DNA from 3 places in the Kitasatospora sp. NPDC018058 genome. Region 3 is predicted to be linked to each of the others. Evidence: riboswitches for the same ligand, from Rfam matches in the RefSeq annotation. Region 3 holds a riboswitch; each other region holds the start of a gene.
What was found. Region 3 has a riboswitch for S-adenosylmethionine ahead of thrC (threonine synthase). Riboswitches for the same ligand answer to the same signal wherever they lie in the genome.
Positions count from the first base shown of each region.

Region 1: it holds a riboswitch for S-adenosylmethionine, as region 3 does, so the genes downstream of both, ACH4E7_RS22800 (IclR family transcriptional regulator) here and thrC (threonine synthase) in region 3, are expected to answer to the same signal.
Region 2: it holds a riboswitch for S-adenosylmethionine, as region 3 does, so the genes downstream of both, ACH4E7_RS07960 (aminotransferase class V-fold PLP-dependent enzyme) here and thrC (threonine synthase) in region 3, are expected to answer to the same signal.

Region 1 covers NZ_JBIRFA010000016.1:5,632-12,244, reverse strand. The annotation lists gene ACH4E7_RS22815 (ABC transporter permease) at 1-415, opposite strand, end outside; partial or broken gene ACH4E7_RS22810 (ABC transporter permease) at 429-542, opposite strand; gene ACH4E7_RS22805 (helix-turn-helix domain-containing protein) at 553-1,833, shown strand; gene ACH4E7_RS22800 (IclR family transcriptional regulator) at 1,878-2,591, opposite strand; SAM riboswitch class I at 2,790-2,932, opposite strand; gene ACH4E7_RS22795 (glycoside hydrolase family 15 protein) at 3,066-4,910, opposite strand; gene ACH4E7_RS22790 (inosamine-phosphate amidinotransferase 1) at 5,285-6,364, opposite strand.
Region 2 covers NZ_JBIRFA010000004.1:254,169-260,781, forward strand. The annotation lists gene ACH4E7_RS07935 (Rieske 2Fe-2S domain-containing protein) at 1-19, opposite strand, end outside; gene ACH4E7_RS07940 (c-type cytochrome) at 28-837, opposite strand; gene ACH4E7_RS07945 (heme-copper oxidase subunit III) at 1,026-1,646, opposite strand; gene ACH4E7_RS07950 (hypothetical protein) at 2,044-2,469, shown strand; gene trpD (anthranilate phosphoribosyltransferase) at 2,588-3,664, shown strand; SAM riboswitch class IV at 3,832-3,949, shown strand; gene ACH4E7_RS07960 (aminotransferase class V-fold PLP-dependent enzyme) at 4,000-5,478, shown strand; gene ACH4E7_RS07965 (Lrp/AsnC ligand binding domain-containing protein) at 5,482-5,763, opposite strand; gene ACH4E7_RS07970 (rhomboid family intramembrane serine protease) at 5,805-6,587, opposite strand.
Region 3 covers NZ_JBIRFA010000015.1:149,748-156,360, reverse strand. The annotation lists gene ACH4E7_RS22405 (trehalose-6-phosphate synthase) at 1-366, opposite strand, end outside; gene ACH4E7_RS22400 (glucosyl-3-phosphoglycerate synthase) at 475-1,479, opposite strand; SAM riboswitch class I at 1,624-1,757, shown strand; gene thrC (threonine synthase) at 1,775-3,082, shown strand; gene ACH4E7_RS22390 (MoaD/ThiS family protein) at 3,111-3,389, shown strand; gene ACH4E7_RS22385 (cold-shock protein) at 3,943-4,146, shown strand; gene groL (chaperonin GroEL) at 4,481-6,103, shown strand; gene ACH4E7_RS22375 (hypothetical protein) at 6,218-6,574, shown strand; gene ACH4E7_RS22370 (hypothetical protein) at 6,581-6,613, opposite strand, start outside.

The DNA.
Region 1 (6,613 bases), on a different contig from region 3:
TGACGGTGAGCATGCCGAACCCGATGCCCGCCGGGCCGAGCACACTGCGGAACGCGGCGTTGAGCGCGATGCCGGTGACGATGCCGGGCAGCGCGATCGGCAGGATCACCAGGAACGACACCGTCTGCCGGCCGAAGAACCGGTACCGCTGGACCGCGAACGCGGTCATGGTTCCCAGGACCAGGGCCACCAGGGTGGCCCCCGCGCCCGCCCGCAGTGAGGTGACCAGCGCGCTGCGGGCGCCCTCGGACTGCCAGGCCCGTACCCACCACTCGGCGGTCAGTCCGGTCGGCGGCCAGGCGAAGGAGCGGTCCCGGTTGACCGAGTTGAGGAGGATCAGCAGCAGGTAGACGACGGCGAGGCCGGCGGCCATGGCCGCGCGCAGCGCGATCCGGGCACGGCGGGAGAGGATCACTGGTGTTCGACTCCTAGAGCGAGTCCAGGGCGCCGGTCCGGCGCACGGCGAGCAGGTAGCCGACGATCATGGCCACGGGTACGCAGGACAGCGCGGCGGCCAGTGGCAGGTTGAGCGTCACGTTGTCGGCGATCGCGGTGCCCAGCACCTGCGTCCCCAGGGCGACGGTGGCCGAGGCCGAGCGGCTGGGCCTGGCGGTGCTGGAGGTCCCGTACGAGACGCCGTTCATCGCGGTGAACCGCCTGGTCGCCGAACGGGTCACGGCCGAGGACCACAGCGCGCAGCGGCGGCTGGTGGATCAGCACGATCTGCTGGTCCAGGCCCTGCTGACCGGCGAGGGCCTGACCGCGCTGCTGGGGGTGCTGCGGCGGGCCTGCGGGTCCGAGGTCGCCGTCCTCGACCGCCGCGGCTCGGTCCTCGCCGCCGCCCCGGAGCGTTCCGGCGCCCTGGTCGAGGAGGTGCGGGCGGCCGGGCTGACGTCCCCGGACGAAGCCGGTCACGTCGGTCCGTTGTGCCTGCCGGTGCAGGTCGACGGGATGGTCGCGGCGTTCCTCTGCCTGCGGTCGGCCGGCCCCGCGGCGGACGTGCTCCCGTACGCGGTTCGGCTGGTGGGCCTGGAGCTGGCCCGTCGGCAGGCCCACCTGGCCGGGCGGCGGGAACTGGTCGGCCAGGTCGTCGAGGACATCGTGCGGGACGTGCTCGCCCCGGCCGCCGCCGAGCGCAGGCTCGCCGCGTTCGGGCTGGACGCCAAGGCCGCCCACCGGGTCGTCCTGGGCTGCCTGGCACCGGACGGCGCAGGGGCGGCGGCGGACCGGCGGCTGGCGCGGCTGCCCTGGCTGACCGCGGGCCGCCCCGAATCCCCCGAGCCGGTGCTCACCGCCGTGGTCAACCGGTACCTGGTGGCGGTGGTCCCGCAGTCCGCGCCCGTGGACAAGCTGGCCCGGCGCTTCGGCACGGCGCTGTCCGGCCTCGACACCCGCGCCGCGGTCGGGATCGGCGGCTGCTACCGAGGCGTCGACGGCCTGCGCTGGAGCGGGTTCGAGGCCCAGGCGGCCCTCACCCGGGGCCCCGGGGTCCACGCCGGCGACCCGCTCAACCTTCCCCGCCTGCTGCTGTCCAGCCCCGACCTGCCGTTGAAACAGCTCGCCGCCGAGGTGCTGCGCCCGCTCACCCGGTTCGACGAGACCAACAACGCCGATCTCGTCACGACCCTGCACGCCTACCTGGCCGCGGACTGCTCGGTCCAGGCGGTCGCCGACCGGCTGTACGTCCACCGCAACACCGTCCGCTACCGGCTGGACCGGATCGAGCGCCTCACCGGCCGATCGCTGCAGTCCATGCAGGACCGCTTCCAGCTCTGGCTCGCCCTCCTCGCCGCCTTCCCCGACCGGACATCGGCGGTTCCCCGGCATGATTGATCGTTTCCGACGATCAGCCGGGAGCCGCCGGGGCGACGGGGCGGTCAGGGGTGTCGCAGGGCTTCGGTGAGGCGGTTGGCCGCCTCGACGACGGCCTGGGAGAAGTGCGCGCCGGGGTGGCGGGTGAGGCGTTCGATCGGGCCGGAGACGGAGACGGCGGCCACGACCCGGTTGGACGGGCCGCGGACGGGTGCGGAGACGGAGACCACACCGGGCTCGCGCTCGCCGGCGGACTGGGCCCAGCCGCGGCGCCGGACGCCGCTGAGGGCGGTGGCGGTGAAGCGGGCGCCCAGGAGGCCGCGGTGGAGGCGCTCGGGTTCCTCCCAGGCGAGCAGGATCTGGGCGGCGGAACCGGCCTTCATGGGAAGGGTGACGCCGACGGGGACGGTGTCGCGAAGGCCGGAGAGCCGCTCGGCGGCGGCCACGCAGATCCGGACCTCGCCCTGGCGGCGGTAGAGCTGCGCGCTCTCGCCGGTGACGTCGCGCAGGTGGATGAGGACCGAGCCGGCGGCCGCCAGCAGCCGGTCCTCCCCGGCCGCCGCCGAGAGCTCCCCGAGCCGGGGGCCGAGGACGAACCGGCCCTGGAGGTCCCTGCCGACCAGGCGGTGGTGTTCCAGTGCGACGGCGAGCCGGTGGGCGGTGGGCCGCGCCAGGCCGGTGGCGGCGACGAGTCCGGCCAGCGTGGCGGGACCTGCCTCCAGGGTGCCGAGGATCGAGGTGACCTTGTCGAGCACGCCGACGCCGCTCGTGTTCTCCATGGATGGGTACTCCAGTCTCAAACCCCGTGAGCGACGGGTGGGTTCCGCTCACGGAGGCTCCCCGCGGGGAGCGGGGGGTGGTCAGCGGGAACGGGCCGGAGAAGTCGGCCGATCGCCTGCGCCGGGCACGAGACGGGTACGCGAAAGGGCCGGGGCGGGAAGCGCCCGGGCGAAGGACAGCACAGAGAGCACCGTGTCTCCTCATCTTTCCCGCGCCACGTTGGCGACAGGCCGGAGTTGGCACTGATCCCGGACGGCGCGGCGCGTACTTCGGACGCCGAGTCGACCGGGGAGTTGCCGGGGCTTCGTAGGGCCGGTCCCTCCACCCCTCTGGATGATTCGCGAGGAACCATACAAGACTCCCCGGCCGACCCGCCAAACCTTCCCCTCCCGTGCGGACGCTCCGCATCATCCGGTCAGGGGGTTGGCCGCCGGTTGGCCTCCGCTAAAGGCGAGCCCCGAAGGCCACCTCCGTCAACCCAGGGTGCGGTCGAGGTTGTAGGCGGCGCTGATCAGCGCGAGGTGGGTGAACGCCTGTGGGAAGTTGCCCTGTTGCTCGCCGGTGTGGCTGATCTCCTCGGCGTACAGGCCGAGGTGGTTGGCGTAGGTGAGCATCTTCTCGAAGGCGAGCCGGGCCTCGTCCAGGCGGCCGGCCCGGGTGAGGGCCTCGACGTACCAGAAGGAGCAGATCGAGAAGGTGCCCTCCTCGCCGATCAGGCCGTCCGGGCTGGCCTGCGGGTCGTACCGGTAGACCAGCGAGTCGGAGACCAGGTCGGCGCTGAGCGCGTCCAGCGTGGAAAGCCACTTGGGGTCGGTGGGTGCGATGAACTTGGCCAGCGGCATCATCAGCACCGCGGCGTCCAGCACCTGGTCGTCCTCGTGCTGGACGAACGCCTTGCGCTCCGCGGACCAGCCCCGGTCCATGATCCGCCGGTAGACGGCATCACGCGCGGCACCCCAGCGCACCAGGTCGGCCGGCAGGCCGCGGCGCCGGGCGATCCGGACGGCCCGTTCGATCGCCACCCAGCACATCAGGCGGGAGTAGAGGAACCTCTTGCGCCCGCCGCGGGTCTCCCACACGCCCTCGTCGGGCTGGTCCCAGTTGGCACAGACCCAGTCGACCACGGCGCACACGGCGTCCCACTGCTCGCTGGAGATCGGCTGACCCCACTTGTCGTACAGGTAGACGGAGTCCAGCAGGGCGCCGTAGATGTCGAGCTGGAGCTGGTCGACGGCCGCGTTGCCGACCCGCACCGGAGCGGACCCCCGGTAGCCCTCCAGGTGCGGAAGCTCGCGCTCGGGCAGTTCGCAGCGGCCGTCGATGCCGTACATGATCTGCAACGGGCCGGAGGGCCGGGTCTCGTCCCGGTCGATCCGGGCGGTCAGGAAGCCCATGAACGCCTCGGCCTCGCCGGTGAAGCCCAGCCGCAGCAACGCGTACACGCAGAACGCGGCGTCCCGAACCCACAAGTAGCGGTAATCCCAGTTGCGTGCGCCACCGATCCGTTCCGGCAGGCTGGTGGTCGGCGCGGCCACCATCGCGCCGGTCGGGGCATAGGTGAGCAGTTTGAGCGTCAGCGCCGAGCGGTGCACCATCTCCCGCCACCGCCCTCGGTACCGGCTCTGCGCCAGCCACCCCCGCCAGAACGCCACCGTGGCCTTGAACTCCACCTCCGCCTCGCGGTGGGCGCAGCCCCTCGGCGGCACGGCGCCGTCGACCCGGTCGAGCGCGAATACCGCCGTCTCGCCCTGGCTGAGCTTGAAGTCGGCGGTCACGTCCCGCTCGTCGCACTCGAACGCCACCGTGGAGGTGAGCGCCAGTGACAGCGCGTCGGACTCGAAGATCGCCAGACAGTCCCCCCGCCGCCGCACCACATGCGGCTGCGCCCCGTAACCGAACCGCGGTGCGACCCGCACCCGGAACGGCATCGAGCCCCGCACACACACCACCCGCCGGATCAACCGATGCCGCCCGGTCTCACCCGCCACATGACCACCGACGATCGGCATGAAGTCCTGGATCTCACCGACGCCGTCCTCGGTGAGAAAGCGGGTGATCAGCACATTGGTGTCGGGGAAGTAGAACTGCCTGGTCCGGCACGGCACGGCCGCCGCCAACTCGAACGCCCCGCCCCGATCCGCGTCCAGAATCGCCCCGAACACACTCGGCGCGTCGAACGACGGACAGCAGTACCAGTCGATCGTCCCATCCGTGCCCACCAGCGCCACGGTCCGCAGGTCGCCGATCAGCCCGTGCTCGGCCACCGACAGATAGCGCTCCACCTCGCCCGGCGCCCGGGGCCCCAATCCTTCACCCATCGCGGCACACCTCTCCTCACCCAGTCTGCCGCGCGCCCGGACCACGCGGCCACCGGGCCCGTCCGGTGGCACTCCTCCCAGCAGGACGGCCGGACCGGTACGGCCGGGTTCGGTGACCGCGGTGTGACCCCGGATGACCTGACAGTGACCCCGCCTGCCGCCACGAGGACACCCTCGACGAGCTCGGCCACCCGGTAAACCCCGACAACGGGCCCGCCCCGGAGATCAGGACCCTGCTCGGCAACCGCGCCTGGGCGGCACGGCCGTCCGCTCCTGAGCCGCGAACGGCGCCGGGCAACGACCTCACCGACCGGGGCCGGTGCCGTCCGGTCGCGACGGCCACCGGACGGCACCGGCCTCGCGGCGTCGACGGATCAGGACAGGTAGTCCTCCAGCCCGCCGTCGCGCCGGATGTCCAGGGTGACGCAGTGGAAGCCGCCTCCGAGCACCCGGGAGTGCCGCAGCCGGTGCGGCAGGACAGTGATCCCGGAGTGCTCCAGCAGCTTGATCAGGCTCTCCTGACCCGACTCGACGATCGCCGTGTCCGGGGAGACCATCAGCAGGTTCATGCTGATCCAGCTCTCGCTGAGCGCGTGCTCGGGCGTGTCGCCGGAGGGCTCAGCCGGCGGGCACCACAGGATGTCCCAGCCCCGCAGCGGCTCCGGGACGGTCTCCGGGCTGATCCGCTCCGGGTTGAGCAGCACCAGCCCCGGCCGCAGCAGCGCGATGGTGCTGTCGATGTGGGTGTAGCCGTAGATGTCGCGCAGCGGGTGCAGTCGCAGGCCGCCGTCGCCGAGCAGGCCGAGCGTGGACTCCAGCCACTGCAGGCCGAGTTCGTTCCCGCTGCGGGAGACCTGGTAGAACACGTCCCGGCCGAGCCGCAGCACGTTCGCGGCGTCGAAGACCGGCTCGGCCTCGCCCAGCAGCGGGAGGCCGTCCGCGTCGAACTCGAAGAGCTCGTCCCTCAGTTGCGGCCTGGGAGCGGCCAGCCAGCGCGCGCCGCGGCGCAGGTAGTCCTGGAAGAGTCCACGCAGCCCGAAGACCTCGAAGTAGCGCTGCCGCATCGGGCTCGCCACCTCGATCACCGTCTCGCCGACCACCAGGGTCAGGTCCCGCGGGCAGTAGGAGTGGAAGCCGCCGTCGGCCTTCCACAGGGGGGATGAGAACTCGGCCGCGTGGTCGATCACTTCGGGCTGGTGGACGGTGACGCCGAGGCCCCGCAGGGTGGCCACCAGCGCGTCCAGGTCCTCCTCGGTCTCCTCCACGACCTGCTGGGAGTAGGGGCCGACCTCGATGGAGGCGAGGTCGGCGGCGCTGGTCTTCGGGAAGCAGGACAGCCAGGAGGACGGCTCGGTCTGCTCGGGCAGCCGGGCGCCGACGGCGGTGCCGACCACGACCTCCCGAAGTGTGGTGAATTCGTCCCAGCTGTGGACCGGACGGGCCGAATTGGACATGACTCCCCCTTGACACGGGTTTAGGGAAACGCGGATACGGCGGCGAACGCGACGGCTTTGACATGCACGGCAGGACGGCCGGGCGGGGTGAGCGCCGAACGGCCGCCGGCCGCCGACGGAGCGAGGTCCGCCGAACAACGCGGAACCGGCGATGGAAATCGGTACGGATTAATCGCCGGACCGCCTCCGGGCCGATCACGGCGTACGGGAAATCACCGACCGGGCAGCCGAATTCGCCTTTCGACGGGC
Region 2 (6,613 bases), on a different contig from region 3:
GGAGCTTCTCTTCTGACATGTCGTGGCTCATGACTTCTTGGCCTTGGTGGTGTGGGCGGCGACCCAGATCGCGACCGCGATGAGCGTGCCGAGCCCGAAGATCCAGCCGAACAGACCCTCGGTCACCGGACCGAGGCTGCCCAGCGTGAGACCACCGGGGTTGGGCTCTTCGCTAGTGGTGTGGCGGACGAAGGCCACGATCTGCTTCTTCTGCTCCTCGGGCATGGTGGTGTCCGGGAACGACGGCATGTTCTGCGGGCCGGTCTGCATGGCCTCGTAGATGTGCTTGGCGTCCACGCCCTCCAGCGACGGGGCGTACTTGCCCTTGGTCAGGGCACCGCCCTGGCCGGCGAAGTTGTGGCACTGGGCGCAGTTGGTGCGGAACAGCTCGCCACCCTTGGAGATGTCCTCGGGGTCGGTCGAGGTGTACTGCTTCGGGTCCGGCGTGACCGGGCCGGGGCCGAGGGAGGCGACGAAGGCGGCGAGCTGGTCGATCTCGGCCTGCGAGTAGATGTCCTTCTTGCGCGGGACCTGCGCGCCGGGCTGCTGGGCCGGCATGCGGCCGGTGCCGACCTGGAAGTCGACAGCGGCGGAGCCCACGCCGACCAGGCTCGGACCGTCGCTGCCGCCCTGGCCGTTCAGGCCGTGGCAGGAGGAGCAGCCCACGGCGAAGAGCTTCTTGCCCTCATCGATCGCGAGCGACTGCGCGGCGACGTCGGCCTGCGCCTTGTCGGCGGGCGCGAACGCGGCGTACAGCCCCCCGGTTGCCGCCAGGGCGAGAAGTAGGACGACCAGCGCCGCCAATGGGTGGCGCCGTCGTGCGGAGAGCTTTTTCACGGAATAACCCCGGTGTCAGGATCTGGTCGACTGGTGGGTGCACCCGGCGGCCGGTCTGGCCGGCACGAGGCTGCCTGTTCCAAGGCTGCGCGCGCGGTCGGTCGGTGGGAGCGTCGGCACCGGCAGAAGCGGCCCGTCGCCGATGAGGGCGGGGGCCGCAGCCGGTGGCCAGCGACCTGATCAGCTGGTTACTTGATCAGGTAGATGGTCGCGAACAGGCCGATCCACACGACGTCGACGAAGTGCCAGTAGTACGACACGACGATCGCGGCGGTGGCCTGCTCGTGCGTGAAGCGCTTGGCTGCGTACGTCCGTCCCAGGACCAGCAGGAAGGCGATCAGACCACCCGTCACGTGCAGCCCGTGGAAGCCGGTGGTCAGGTAGAACACCGTGCCGTACGGGTCGGAGGACAGCGAGAGGCCGTCCTTCTTGACCAGCTCGGTGTACTCGTAGACCTGGCCGCCGATGAAGATCGCGCCCATCATGAACGTGATGATGAACCACATGCGGAGCTTCTTCACGTCCCCGCGCTCGGCGGCGAACACACCGAGCTGGCAGGTCAGCGAGGAGAGCACCAGGATGGTCGTGTTGACCGAGGAGAAGCCCACGTTCAGGGCGTGCGCCTTCTCGGTCCAGAACTCGGCTCCCTTGACGGAGCGGAGCGTGAAGTACATCGCGAAGAGGGCCGCGAAGAACATCAACTCGGAACTGAGCCAGACGATCGTTCCGACGCTGACCATGTTCGGTCGGTTGACCGACCCGTGCGCGTGCCCGGTTTCTACTGCTGTTGCTGTCGCCACGACGGACATTATGTCGGTCCCTTATTCCGTCTTCACGCCGGGGGGTGTCCCTCGGAGTGTCCGGTGCGTGCGGTATGCCCGCTTGGCGGCCGACGGGGTGTCCGGACGGGGACTGAGCAGCGGCGTGTCCCTTTTCTGACGGTTCCTCGGAGGGGCCCGCGACCCCGTTGCCCGGCGCGTCGTTGCACGGTCGGCGCAGCGTCCGGTTGTAGGGGACGGGGTGCCCGGTCGGCCGTCCGGGTGGTCCGGGCGGGTCCGGGTGACGGGTTGTCCTCCGGGCGGGTGAGCCGTGGGCGCGGCGACTTGAGGGGGAACGTGCGCGATGGGGGCCCGGGACCGGGGGAAACGGGAGTAGCATCCGGATCAGGTGAACGTGGTCCGGATCACACTTGAGGGAGCAGGGCCCATGGCGTACACGACCGACGAGACGCTCACCGTCCTCGTCTACAGCGACGACCGCAACACCCGCGAGCAGCTGCTGACGGCGCTCGGCCGTCGGCCCGCCGAGGATCTTCCGGAGCTGTCCTACCTGGAGTGCGCGACCACCCCCGCGGTGCTCAAGGCGCTGGAGAAGGGCGGCGTCGACCTCTGCGTCCTGGACGGCGAGGCGGTGCCGGCCGGCGGGCTCGGCCTCGGGCGCCAGCTCAAGGACGAGATCTACGGCTGCCCGCCGGTGCTGGTGCTGATCGGCCGGCCGCAGGACTCCTGGCTCGCCGCCTGGAGCCGGGCCGATGCCGCGATCTCCCGCCCGGTGGACCCGGTCGCGCTGGCCGGGGCGGTGGCCACCCTGCTGCGGGCCCGACTGGCCAAGCGGACCCCGGCCACGCGTTGAGCGGTGTCGTCTCAGCACTAGAGAAGACACCGCCGTAGGAACCCCGCCGCTGGATAGGCTGGCTCCATCCGTACGGACGTCCCCGGTGTAGGGGAACCGACAACAGCTGGAGTCAGCCATGGTGAACGTGAACCCTGCGAACGGTGGTACCGACCCCGCGCAGGTGGTCCGCACCTGGCCGGACCTCCTGGCGGCGCTGTTGAAGGGGGAGGACCTCGACCGCTCGTCCACCGCGTGGGCGATGGACCGGATCATGAGCGGCGAGGCGTCCCCCGTTCAGGTGGCCGGGTTCATGGTGGCGCTGCGGGCCAAGGGCGAGTCGGTCGACGAGATCTCCGGGCTGGTCGACGCGATGTACGAGCACGCCGAGCCGCTGGACATCCCCGGCCCGGCGGTGGACATCGTCGGCACCGGTGGCGACCGGGCGAAGACCGTCAACATCTCCACCATGTCGGCGATCGTCGCGGCGGCCGCCGGGGCCAAGGTGGTCAAGCACGGCAACCGGTCGGCCTCCTCCGCCAGCGGCTCCTCGGACGTGCTGGAGAAGCTCGGGGTGGCGCTCAACCTGTCGGCCCGCCGGGTGGCCGAAGTGGCCGAGGAGGTCGGGCTCACCTTCTGCTTCGCGGCGAAGTTCCACCCCTCGATGCGGCACGCCGCCACCGCGCGGCGCGACCTCGGGGTGCCCACCGCCTTCAACATCCTCGGCCCGCTGACCAACCCGGCCAAGGTCACCTCGCACGCGATCGGCTGCTTCGACACCCGGCTCGCCGGCCTGATCGCCGGGGTGCTCGCCCGGCGCGGGGCGACCGCGCTGGTGTTCCGTGGCGACGACGGGCTGGACGAGCTGACCATCACCACCACCTCGCGGGTGTGGCTGGTGCGCGACGGGGTGGTCACCGAGACCACCTTCGACCCGCGGGACGTCGGCATCGAGCTGGTCGGCATCGAGGCGCTGCGCGGGGCGGACGCCGCGTACAACGCCGAGGTCGCGCGCCGGCTGCTGGCCGGGGAGCGCGGGCCGGTGCGGGACGCCGTGCTGCTGAACACCGCGGCGGCGCTGGTGGCGCTCGACCTGGGCGACACGCCGCTGACCGAGCAGCTCGCGGCGGGCATGGCGCGGGCGGCGGAGGCGATCGACTCGGGCGCGGCGCAGGATCTGCTGCGGCGCTGGGCGGACGTCACCAGCCGTAGCTGAGGCGGCGGTTGAGGGCCCGCGCCGGTTCGCGGTGCGGGCCCTTCGCACACGCCCGAGCCGAAGGGGGCGCCGGGTCCGAGCGCCCCGGAGGCGAGCGGGCGAGGACACCGTCCGGATGGTGGATTCCTGTTTGACCACTCGACGGACCCGACCTAGAGTCCTGGCCAGGTCATGAGTGACAGCGTCAAGCCCCAGCTTGCTGTCCGGCAACCCTCCGTCCGTGGCGGGGTGCCCTGGGTGAGGACCGGGTCGCCCGGCAAGCCGTCCGTGCGACAAGCGCGGACGCCCGACGACTAGCACTCCCGGGGTCCCCACCTCCGAAGGAGTGCATCCTCATGTCCGTCTCCCACCCGTCGCCCGCCGCCACCCTTCTTCCGGGGCTCCCCCGGACTCCGTCCGGGGGGACCCCCATCGCGCGGCCCCTCCCATGCGCCCCGCTCGCCGTCCTCGGCCACGACGTCCAGGTCCCGCTGGCCAGCGGGGAGAAGGTCGGCTACGCGGCGCTCGACTACGCGGCCAGCTCGCCGGCGCTCCAACGGGTGTGGGACGACGTCGCCGCCTACGCGCCCTACTACGGCAGCGTGCACCGGGGTGCCGGGTACCTCTCCCAGCTGTCCACCGACCTGTTCGAGCAGAGCCGCCGCACCGTCGCCGAGTTCCTCGACCTGCGCGAGGGCGACCAGGTGGTCTTCACCCGCGCCACCACCGACTCGCTCAACCTGCTGGCCTCCGCCGTTCCGGCCGGCACCCGGGTGTTCGCCTTCGAGACCGAGCACCACGCCTCGCTGCTGCCCTGGGCGCACGCCGGGCTGGAGGTCGACTACCTGCGGGCGCCGCGCTCGCGGGCCGAGGCGGTGGCCGCGCTGGACGCCGCACTCGCGGGGGCGCCCGAGGGGCCGAAGCTGCTGTGCGTCACCGGGGCCTCCAATGTGACCGGCGAGCTGTGGCCGGTCGCCGAACTGACCGCGACCGCGCACCGGCACGGCGCCCGGGTGGTGCTGGACGCCGCCCAGCTGGCCCCGCACCACCGGGTCTCGGTGCGCGAGCTGGACGTCGACTGGATCGCCTTCTCCGGTCACAAGCTGTACGCGCCGTTCGGCGCCGGGGTGCTGGCCGGGCGGACGGACTGGCTGGACGCGGCCGACCCGTACCTGGCCGGCGGCGGGGCGACCCGGACGGTGGCGCGGGAGGTGGACGGCTCGGTGGCCGTCCAGTGGCACACCGGCCCGGCCCGGCACGAGGCCGGCTCGCCGAACGTCATCGGCGCCTACGCGATCGCCTCGGCCTGTCGGGCGCTGACCGAGGCCGGCTTCGACGCGCTGGAGGCCCGGGAGCGGCAGCTGGTCGAGCGGCTGACGGCGGGGCTGGCGGAGATCCCGCAGGTCAGGGTGCTCAGCCTGTTCGGCGCGACCGGTGACATTCAGAGCGCCGCCCGGGTGGGCGTGCTCTCCTTCGTCGTCCAGGGCTGGAACAGCTCGCACTTCTCGGCCGCGCTGTCCGCCGAGTACGGCATCGGGGTTCGCGACGGACTGTTCTGCGCCCACCCGCTGGTGCGCACCCTGCTCGGGGAGGAGTCCGGGGCCGCGCCCGGTCCGGTCTCCGAGTGCGGGGCGCCCGAGCCCTCGCTGCCGGGCGAGCGCAGCCTGAACGCGATCCGGGTGAGCTTCGGCGCCGGGACGCCGGACGAGCACATCGAGCGCTTCCTGACCGCCGTCCGCGAGCTGGTCACGGACGGCGCGGCCTGGAACTACCGCAACGAGGGTGGCCGTTGCGTCGCCACTGTGCAGATCGACAGGGGCCGTCGCGAGGGGTGAGTCCTACTCGTCCAGGCCGAGGGCGAAAGCCGCTTCCAGGTCGTGCTGGGAGTAGGTGCGGAAGGCGATCTGGGTCTCGGTGTGGGCCACGCCCGGGACCTTGTTGAGCCGGCCCGGGATGACCTCGGCCAGGTCGTCGTGGCGGCGGACCCGGACCATCGCCACCAGGTCGTAGCCGCCGGTCACCGAGTACACCTCGCTGACGCCCTCGATGGCAGCGATGGCCTCGGCGATCTCCGGGATGCGGTCGACACTGGTCTTGATCAGGACGATGGCGGTGATCACTGTTCGGGCTCCTTTGTGGGGTGCGGCCAGGGTATCGGGCCTCAGCCGGGGCGTCTCGGGGGGCGGCCGACGACGGTGCAGGCGTAGAGGAAGCCGGCCGAGAAGCCGATCACGTGGACCAGGTAGGCCACCCCGGGCCCGGCCGAGTGCACCGACCACCACTGCAGGGCGAACCAGAGGCCGAGCACCAGCCAGGCCGGGAAGCGCAGCGGGAGGAAGAGGAGCAGCGGGACCAGGGTGGTCACCCGGGCGCGGGGGTGGAAGCGCAGATAGGCGCCGAGCACGCCGGAGATCGCGCCCGAGGCGCCGATCAGGACCCGGGTGGAGCCCGCCGAGTGCGCCTCGGCGAGCGCGAAGCCGTACGAGGCCAGGCTGCCGGCCGCCAGATAGAAGAGGAGGAACCTGGCCCGGCCGAGTCGACGCTCGACGGTGGGGCCGAAGACATAGAGGAAGAGCAGGTTGCCCAGCAGGTGCAGCCAGCCGGCGTGCAGGAAGAGCCCGGTGAGGGCGGACACCGCCGGGTGCTTGCCGGGGGTGGGGGCGGCCGGGCAGCCGGGGACCGGGTCGGGGGCCTCGGCCAGCTGTTCGGCGGTCAGCGGGTGTCCGGCCAGCAGTTCGGCCGGGACGGCCCCCCAGCGCTGCTCGTACCGCTGTTCGGCACAGAGGCGGGCCTGACCCCTGCTGTACAGCGGGTTGAGCCCGGCTGCCGGGCCGAGCAGGAAGACCAGGGTGTTGACCGCGATCAGGGCGTAGGTGACCGCCGGGGCGGGCACCGTCGGGCGGCCGTCCCGCGCGTCGGTGTGGTCGGGGGCCGCGAGTGCCATGCGGCCAAGCATCCCTCCGGACGCCG
Region 3 (6,613 bases):
GTAGAGCAGGTGGTGGACGAACCAGAGGGTGGAGTTGGCGACGCCGTTGTAGGCGCGGGCGAAGGTCTCGGGGTCGATGTCCAGCATCCGTACGGCTTGGCCGCCGACGTCGTGGCCGGCCAGGTCGAGGCGGCCGTCGGGGGCTTCCCGCGCGGCTCGGCGGTCGGCGTCGCCGAGGGCGGCGCAGACCCAGACGGCGTTGGGGTCGGCGATGGCGGAGAGGCCGGAGACCAGGCCTCCGCCACCGCGGCGCAGGGTCAGCGTGCCGTCGTCGGCGGTGCTGAACGACACCGGTCCCCGGTTGGAGGCCACCAGGACGGGGGCGGTGCCGGTCGCGCTCGAACGTTCGGTCGTGAGATCGCCCATGGTTGGCATGTTGCCGGGGGGTCGGGTTGGCAAACGTCGTGGCTCGTCTTCGCACTCGCGTCGTCCGCCCGGAGGGCGGGCCCCGCAGGCGGGAGTGGGACGGGCCCCCTAGTGACGGGTCGCGTACTCGGGGAGGGTGTGCATCGGCGGGCGTTCCAGGGCCGTCACGGGGTGGGTGTGGGCGGTGAAGGCGCGGGTCTGCGGGTCGCGGGTGAACTGGGTGAGGTGAGGGTGGACCAGGTCGGCGGAGGCCTTGAGGCGGTGGGTGCGGTCGAGGCGTTCCAGGGCGGTGCGGTAGATGGTGGCGGCCATCCGGCCGAGGGCCTGGCCGTCCTGGTGGCGGTGGTGCCGGACGCCGACGTCGACCTGGGCCAGGCCGTCCAGGCCGACCAGGTCCAACGCGTCGACCAGGAGGCCGAGTTCGACGCCGTAGCCGGTGGGGAAGGGCAGTCGTTCGAGCAGTGAGCGGCGGGCCGCGTACTCGCCGCCGAGGGGCTGGACGAAGCCGGCGAGTTCCGGCCAGTGGAGGTTGAGCAGGGGGCGGGCGACGAGTTCGGTGACCCGGCCGCCGCCGGCCGGGACGATCGCACCGCTCTCGGTCTCCAGGGGCCGGTCGTACATGGCCTTGACCAGGTGGATGTCCCCGTCGGTCAGCAGCGGGCCGATGATGCCGGAGACGAAGGCGGGGTCGAACTCGCGAAGGTCGGCGTCGATGAAGCAGACGATGTCGCCGTGGGTGACCAGCAGCGAGCGCCAGAGCACCTCACCCTTGCCGGGGACGGCGGGCAGCCGGGGCAGGATGGCGTCGCGGTGCTCCACCCGGGCGCCGGCCTCGGCGGCGATGGCGGCGGTGGCGTCGGTGGAGCCGGAGTCGAGGACGACCAGTTCGTCGACCAGAGGGATGCGGTCCATCAGTTCGCGGCGGATGGTGCGGACGATGTCGCCGACGGTGGCCTCCTCGTCGAGTGCGGGGAGGACGACGCTGACGGTCTGCCGGGTGCGCCGTTTGGCCTCCAGCAGGGTGTGAACCGGCCGGTCGGCCGCGCTCCACGAGCGGCGGCGCAGCCAGGACGCCGCCTGTGGGAGGAGTGCGGGGGTCGGTTCGGCGGGCACGGCGGGTCTCCTCGGCGTGGTCGGGTGGAACGGGCCATCTCGCGTGGCGGACGGCCCCTTTCAGGGGTGACGCCTTCGGATACAGTCTTCGTACAGCGGTCGGACCTTCGCGCGCCGGGGTCGCCGCTGAACCACAACTTCACAAGCTCATCCAGAGGGACTGAGGGAACGGCCCGTTGACGTCCCGGCAACCTTCTCGCTCGGCTGTCGTACAGGCCCCGGCGGGACAGGTGCCAATTCCGGCCTGTGGCGCGACCGCGCCCCGGGGAAGATGAGGAGAGAGGCCTCCGCCACCATGGCTATCGACACTGCCGCACCCTCCCCCAGCCTTCGGCCGGGGGGACCCCCGCCCGTTGACCTCGGCCCCGCCGCCGCGTTGTCCTGTCGGGAGTGCGGCACCCGGTTCCCGCTCGGTCCCAGCTTCGCCTGCCTGGAGTGCTTCGGGCCGCTGGAGATCGCGTACGAGTTCGGGAGCGAGCGCGCGGAGGAGCTGCGCAAGCGGATCGAGGCCGGTCCGGCGTCCATCTGGCGCTACGCGCCGCTGCTGCCGGTGCCGGCCGATGTGGCGTCCAAGCCGAACCTGAACCCGGGGTGGACCCCGCTGGTGAAGGCGGACAACCTGGGCCGGGAGCTCGGGTTCACCGCTCCGCTGCACGTGAAGGACGACTCCGGCAACCCGACGCACTCGTTCAAGGACCGGGTGGTGGCCTGCGCGATCGAGGCGGCGCGGGCGTTCGGGTACACCACGCTGTCCTGCTCCTCGACCGGCAACCTGGCCGGCGCGGTGGGGGCGGCGGCGGCCCGGGCCGGGTTCCGGTCCTGTGTCTTCATCCCGCACGACCTGGAGCAGGGCAAGGTCGTGATGGCCGGGGTGTACGGCGGCGAGCTGGTCGGCATCGAGGGCAACTACGACGACGTGAACCGCTTCTGCTCGGAGCTGATCGGGGACCCGGCCGGCGAGGGCTGGGGCTTCGTGAACGTCAACCTGCGTCCGTACTACGGCGAGGGCTCCAAGACGCTGGCGTACGAGATCTGCGAGCAGCTGGGCTGGCGGCTGCCGGAGCAGATCGTCATCCCGATCGCCTCGGGTTCGCAGCTGACGAAGATCGACAAGGGGCTGCAGGAGCTGATCAGGCTCGGCCTGGTGGAGGACCGGCCGTACCGGATCTTCGGGGCCCAGGCCGAGGGCTGCTCGCCGGTGTCGGCCGCGTTCAAGGCGGGCCGGGACGTGATCAAGCCGGTCAAGCCGGACACCATCGCCAAGTCGCTGGCGATCGGCAACCCGGCGGACGGCCCGTACGTGCTGGACATCGCCCGTCGGACCGGCGGGGCGGTCGAGGACGTCACGGACGCGGAGGTCGTGGCGGCGATCCGGCTGCTGGCCCGGACCGAGGGGATCTTCGCCGAGACCGCGGGCGGGGTGACCGTCGGCGTGCTGAAGAAGCTGGTCGAGACCGGTCGGCTGGACCCGGCCAAGGAGACCGTCGCGATCAACACCGGCGACGGCCTGAAGACGCTGGACGCCGTCTCCGACGCCGGGATGACCGCCGTCATCCGCCCGACCCTGGAGTCGTTCCGCTCCGCCGGCCTCGCGTCCGCCTGAACCACCCCTACCCCCCGCTAGGAGAGCCATGAGCGCCAACGTCCGCATCCCCACCATCCTGCGCACCTACACCGGCGGCGCCGCCGAGGTGTCCGCCGAGGGGGCCACCCTGGCCGAGGTCATCGCCGACCTGGAGAAGAACCACGCGGGTATCTCCGCCCGCATTCTGGACGACACCGGCAAGCTGCGCCGTTTCGTCAACGTGTACGTGAACGACGACGACGTGCGTTTCGCCGAGGGCCTGGCGACCGAGATCAAGGGCGGCGCCAGCGTCTCGATCATCCCGGCGGTGGCCGGCGGCTGCTGAGCCGTCGCGAACCCGCTTCCCGGCCGCCCGTACGTACGGAATTCGACTCTCCGTATGCGCGGGCGGTCGTCGGCATTTCGGCGGGAATATTTCCGGGTCAAGTCGGAGTAGAGTGTGGCTCTGCTGGGAACGGGGGCTTCCCTCTCGGCTCGCGCGGCGCTTCGCCGGAGCTCGTCCGGACACTGGGGCCGGGTTGAGTTCAGGGCCGTGAAACATGTCAGGCGGATGTCAGAATTCCTGCAGGGATTTGGGTAATTCGTCCGCTATGTCCGGCGCGAAATGCCGAGTTTCTCCCAGCTTGCTCGGCCTTGTCTCTTGACGGGTCTATGGAATTCCCGTCGGCTGACCCTGTTGCAGAGGGCGTCGATCCGGATACATTCAGCGGCGGTCGACGTAATCACCCGCTCACCGGGAGCCGTTCGGTGTTCCGGGCGGAGGATTGCGGCGTGCACGGCTGCGCCCAGGGGGGGTTCCCCGGGCCGGCCTCCAACCAGACCCGGGCCCGCGACCTGCGGGCACGTGAAGGGCCAGCACAGCACTAGGGGAGTTCGGAATGGCTCAGGGCACCGTCAAGTGGTTCAACGCGGAGAAGGGCTACGGCTTCATCGCGGTCGACGGTGGTGCGGACGTCTTCGTCCACTACAGCGCTATCCAGATGGACGGCTACCGCACCCTCGAGGAGGGCCAGCGGGTCGAGTTCGAGATCTCCCAGGGACAGAAGGGCCCGCAGGCGGACATGGTTCGCGCGGCGGTCTGACCCCTTCCGGCTCCAGGAGCTCGGCACGGCCCACGGCTAGTGGACCTCGTGCTTCTCGGCGGGCCCGTACGACACGCGTCGTGCGGGCCCGTTCGCGTTCCCGTCCGCCTTCCCGGCGGGCTCGACGGCGGCTCGCGGGTTGCCGATTGGGCTTGCACTCGACCACCCGGAGTGCTAATCATTGGCGTTAGCACTCACAGCGTGAGAGTGACAGCGGACCGGGTCGGTGAGGCCCCCGGGAGCGGTAGGGGAATGGACCCCCGCACACCAGGGCCGTCCGTCGCGGGCACCCCTTGGTCCGAGCAGTCGACCGTGTCCCGGAGGACCACTTCAGATGGCCAAGATCATCGCCTTTGATGAGGAAGCTCGCCGCGGCCTTGAGCGTGGCATGAACCAGCTCGCCGACGCAGTGAAGGTCACGCTCGGCCCCAAGGGTCGCAACGTCGTGCTGGAGAAGAAGTGGGGCGCCCCCACGATCACCAACGACGGTGTCTCCATCGCCAAGGAGATCGAGCTCGAGGACCCGTACGAGAAGATCGGTGCGGAGCTCGTCAAGGAGGTCGCCAAGAAGACGGACGACGTCGCGGGTGACGGCACCACCACCGCCACCGTGCTGGCCCAGGCCCTGGTTCGCGAGGGTCTGCGCAACGTCGCCGCCGGCGCCAACCCGATGGCCCTGAAGCGCGGTATCGAGAAGGCCGTCGCCGCCGTCTCGGACCAGCTGCTGGCCCAGGCCAAGGACGTGGAGACCAAGGAGCAGATCGCCTCCACCGCCTCCATCTCCGCCGCTGACACCCAGATCGGCGAGCTGATCGCCGAGGCCATGGACAAGGTCGGCAAGGAAGGCGTCATCACCGTCGAGGAGAGCAACACCTTCGGCCTGGAGCTCGAGCTCACCGAGGGCATGCGCTTCGACAAGGGCTACATCTCCGCCTACTTCGCCACCGACCTGGAGCGCATGGAGGCGACCTTCGAGGACCCGTACATCCTCATCGCCAACTCCAAGATCGGCTCGGTCAAGGACCTGCTCCCGCTGCTGGAGAAGGTCATGCAGAGCGGCAAGCCGCTCGTCATCATCGCCGAGGACGTCGAGGGCGAGGCCCTGTCGACCCTGGTCGTGAACAAGATCCGCGGCACCTTCAAGTCCGTCGCCGTCAAGGCCCCGGGCTTCGGCGACCGCCGCAAGGCCATGCTCGGCGACATCGCCATCCTCACCGGCGGCACCGTGATCTCCGAGGAGGTCGGCCTCAAGCTGGAGAACGCCGGCATCGACCTGCTGGGCACCGCCCGCAAGGTGGTCATCACCAAGGACGAGACCACCATCGTCGACGGTGGCGGCGACAGCGAGCAGGTCGCCGGTCGCGTGAACCAGATCCGCGCCGAGATCGAGAACAGCGACTCGGACTACGACCGCGAGAAGCTCCAGGAGCGCCTCGCCAAGCTGGCCGGCGGCGTGGCCGTCATCAAGGCCGGCGCGGCCACCGAGGTGGAGCTCAAGGAGCGCAAGCACCGCATCGAGGACGCCGTCCGCAACGCCAAGGCCGCCGTCGAGGAGGGCATCGTCGCCGGTGGTGGCGTCGCCCTGCTGCAGGCCGGTGTCGCCTTCGACAAGCTGGAGCTGGACGGCGACGAGGCCACCGGTGCCAACATCGTCAAGGTCGCGCTGGAGGCCCCGATCAAGCAGATCGCGACCAACGCCGGCCTGGAGGGTGGCGTCGTGGTGGAGAAGGTGCGCAACCTCCCCGCCGGTCACGGCCTGAACGCCGCCACCAACGAGTACGTCGACCTGGTCGCCGCGGGCATCATCGACCCGGCCAAGGTCACCCGCTCCGCGCTGCAGAACGCCGCCTCCATCGCGGCGCTGTTCCTCACCACCGAGGTCGTCATCGCCGACAAGCCGGAGAAGGCCGCCGCGGCCGCCGGCGGCGGCATGCCGGGCGGTGACATGGACTTCTGATCCTGATCGCCTCGATCGGATCGGTTGATTCCCCGTCCGCGTGGGCGGCTCCCTTCGGGGGGCCGCCCACGCGGCGTTTCGGCGTTCGGGGTGGGTTGGGGAGAGGATGGACGGATGGCTTCCGATGACATCGAGACCGCCCTGCACAACGCGCGGGCACTGATCCTGGCCGACCTCACCGCGCGGGACGTGGCGGACGCCGCCGTCGTCTCGCTGGTGGAGCATGCCGTCACGCACCGCCGCTGGTGGCTGGAGCAGTGGCCGGACGGCACCGAGTACGTGCTCGGGCTGGTCGCCCAGGACGTCCAGGACGCGCTGTTGGAGGCGTACGGGCGGTGGCCGCTGTGCACCGCCTGCGCGGCTGGCGGCGACCCGCACGCGCTCAGCGTGGAGCCGGAGTTGGGGCCGGAGCCGCACTGGGTGTGCGGCAAGCAGGGTGCGGCGGTGGCGCCGGTGGGGGAGCTGGTCTAGCTCGGTCTAGCTCTCCAGCTTTTGGAGTTCGGCCGTCAG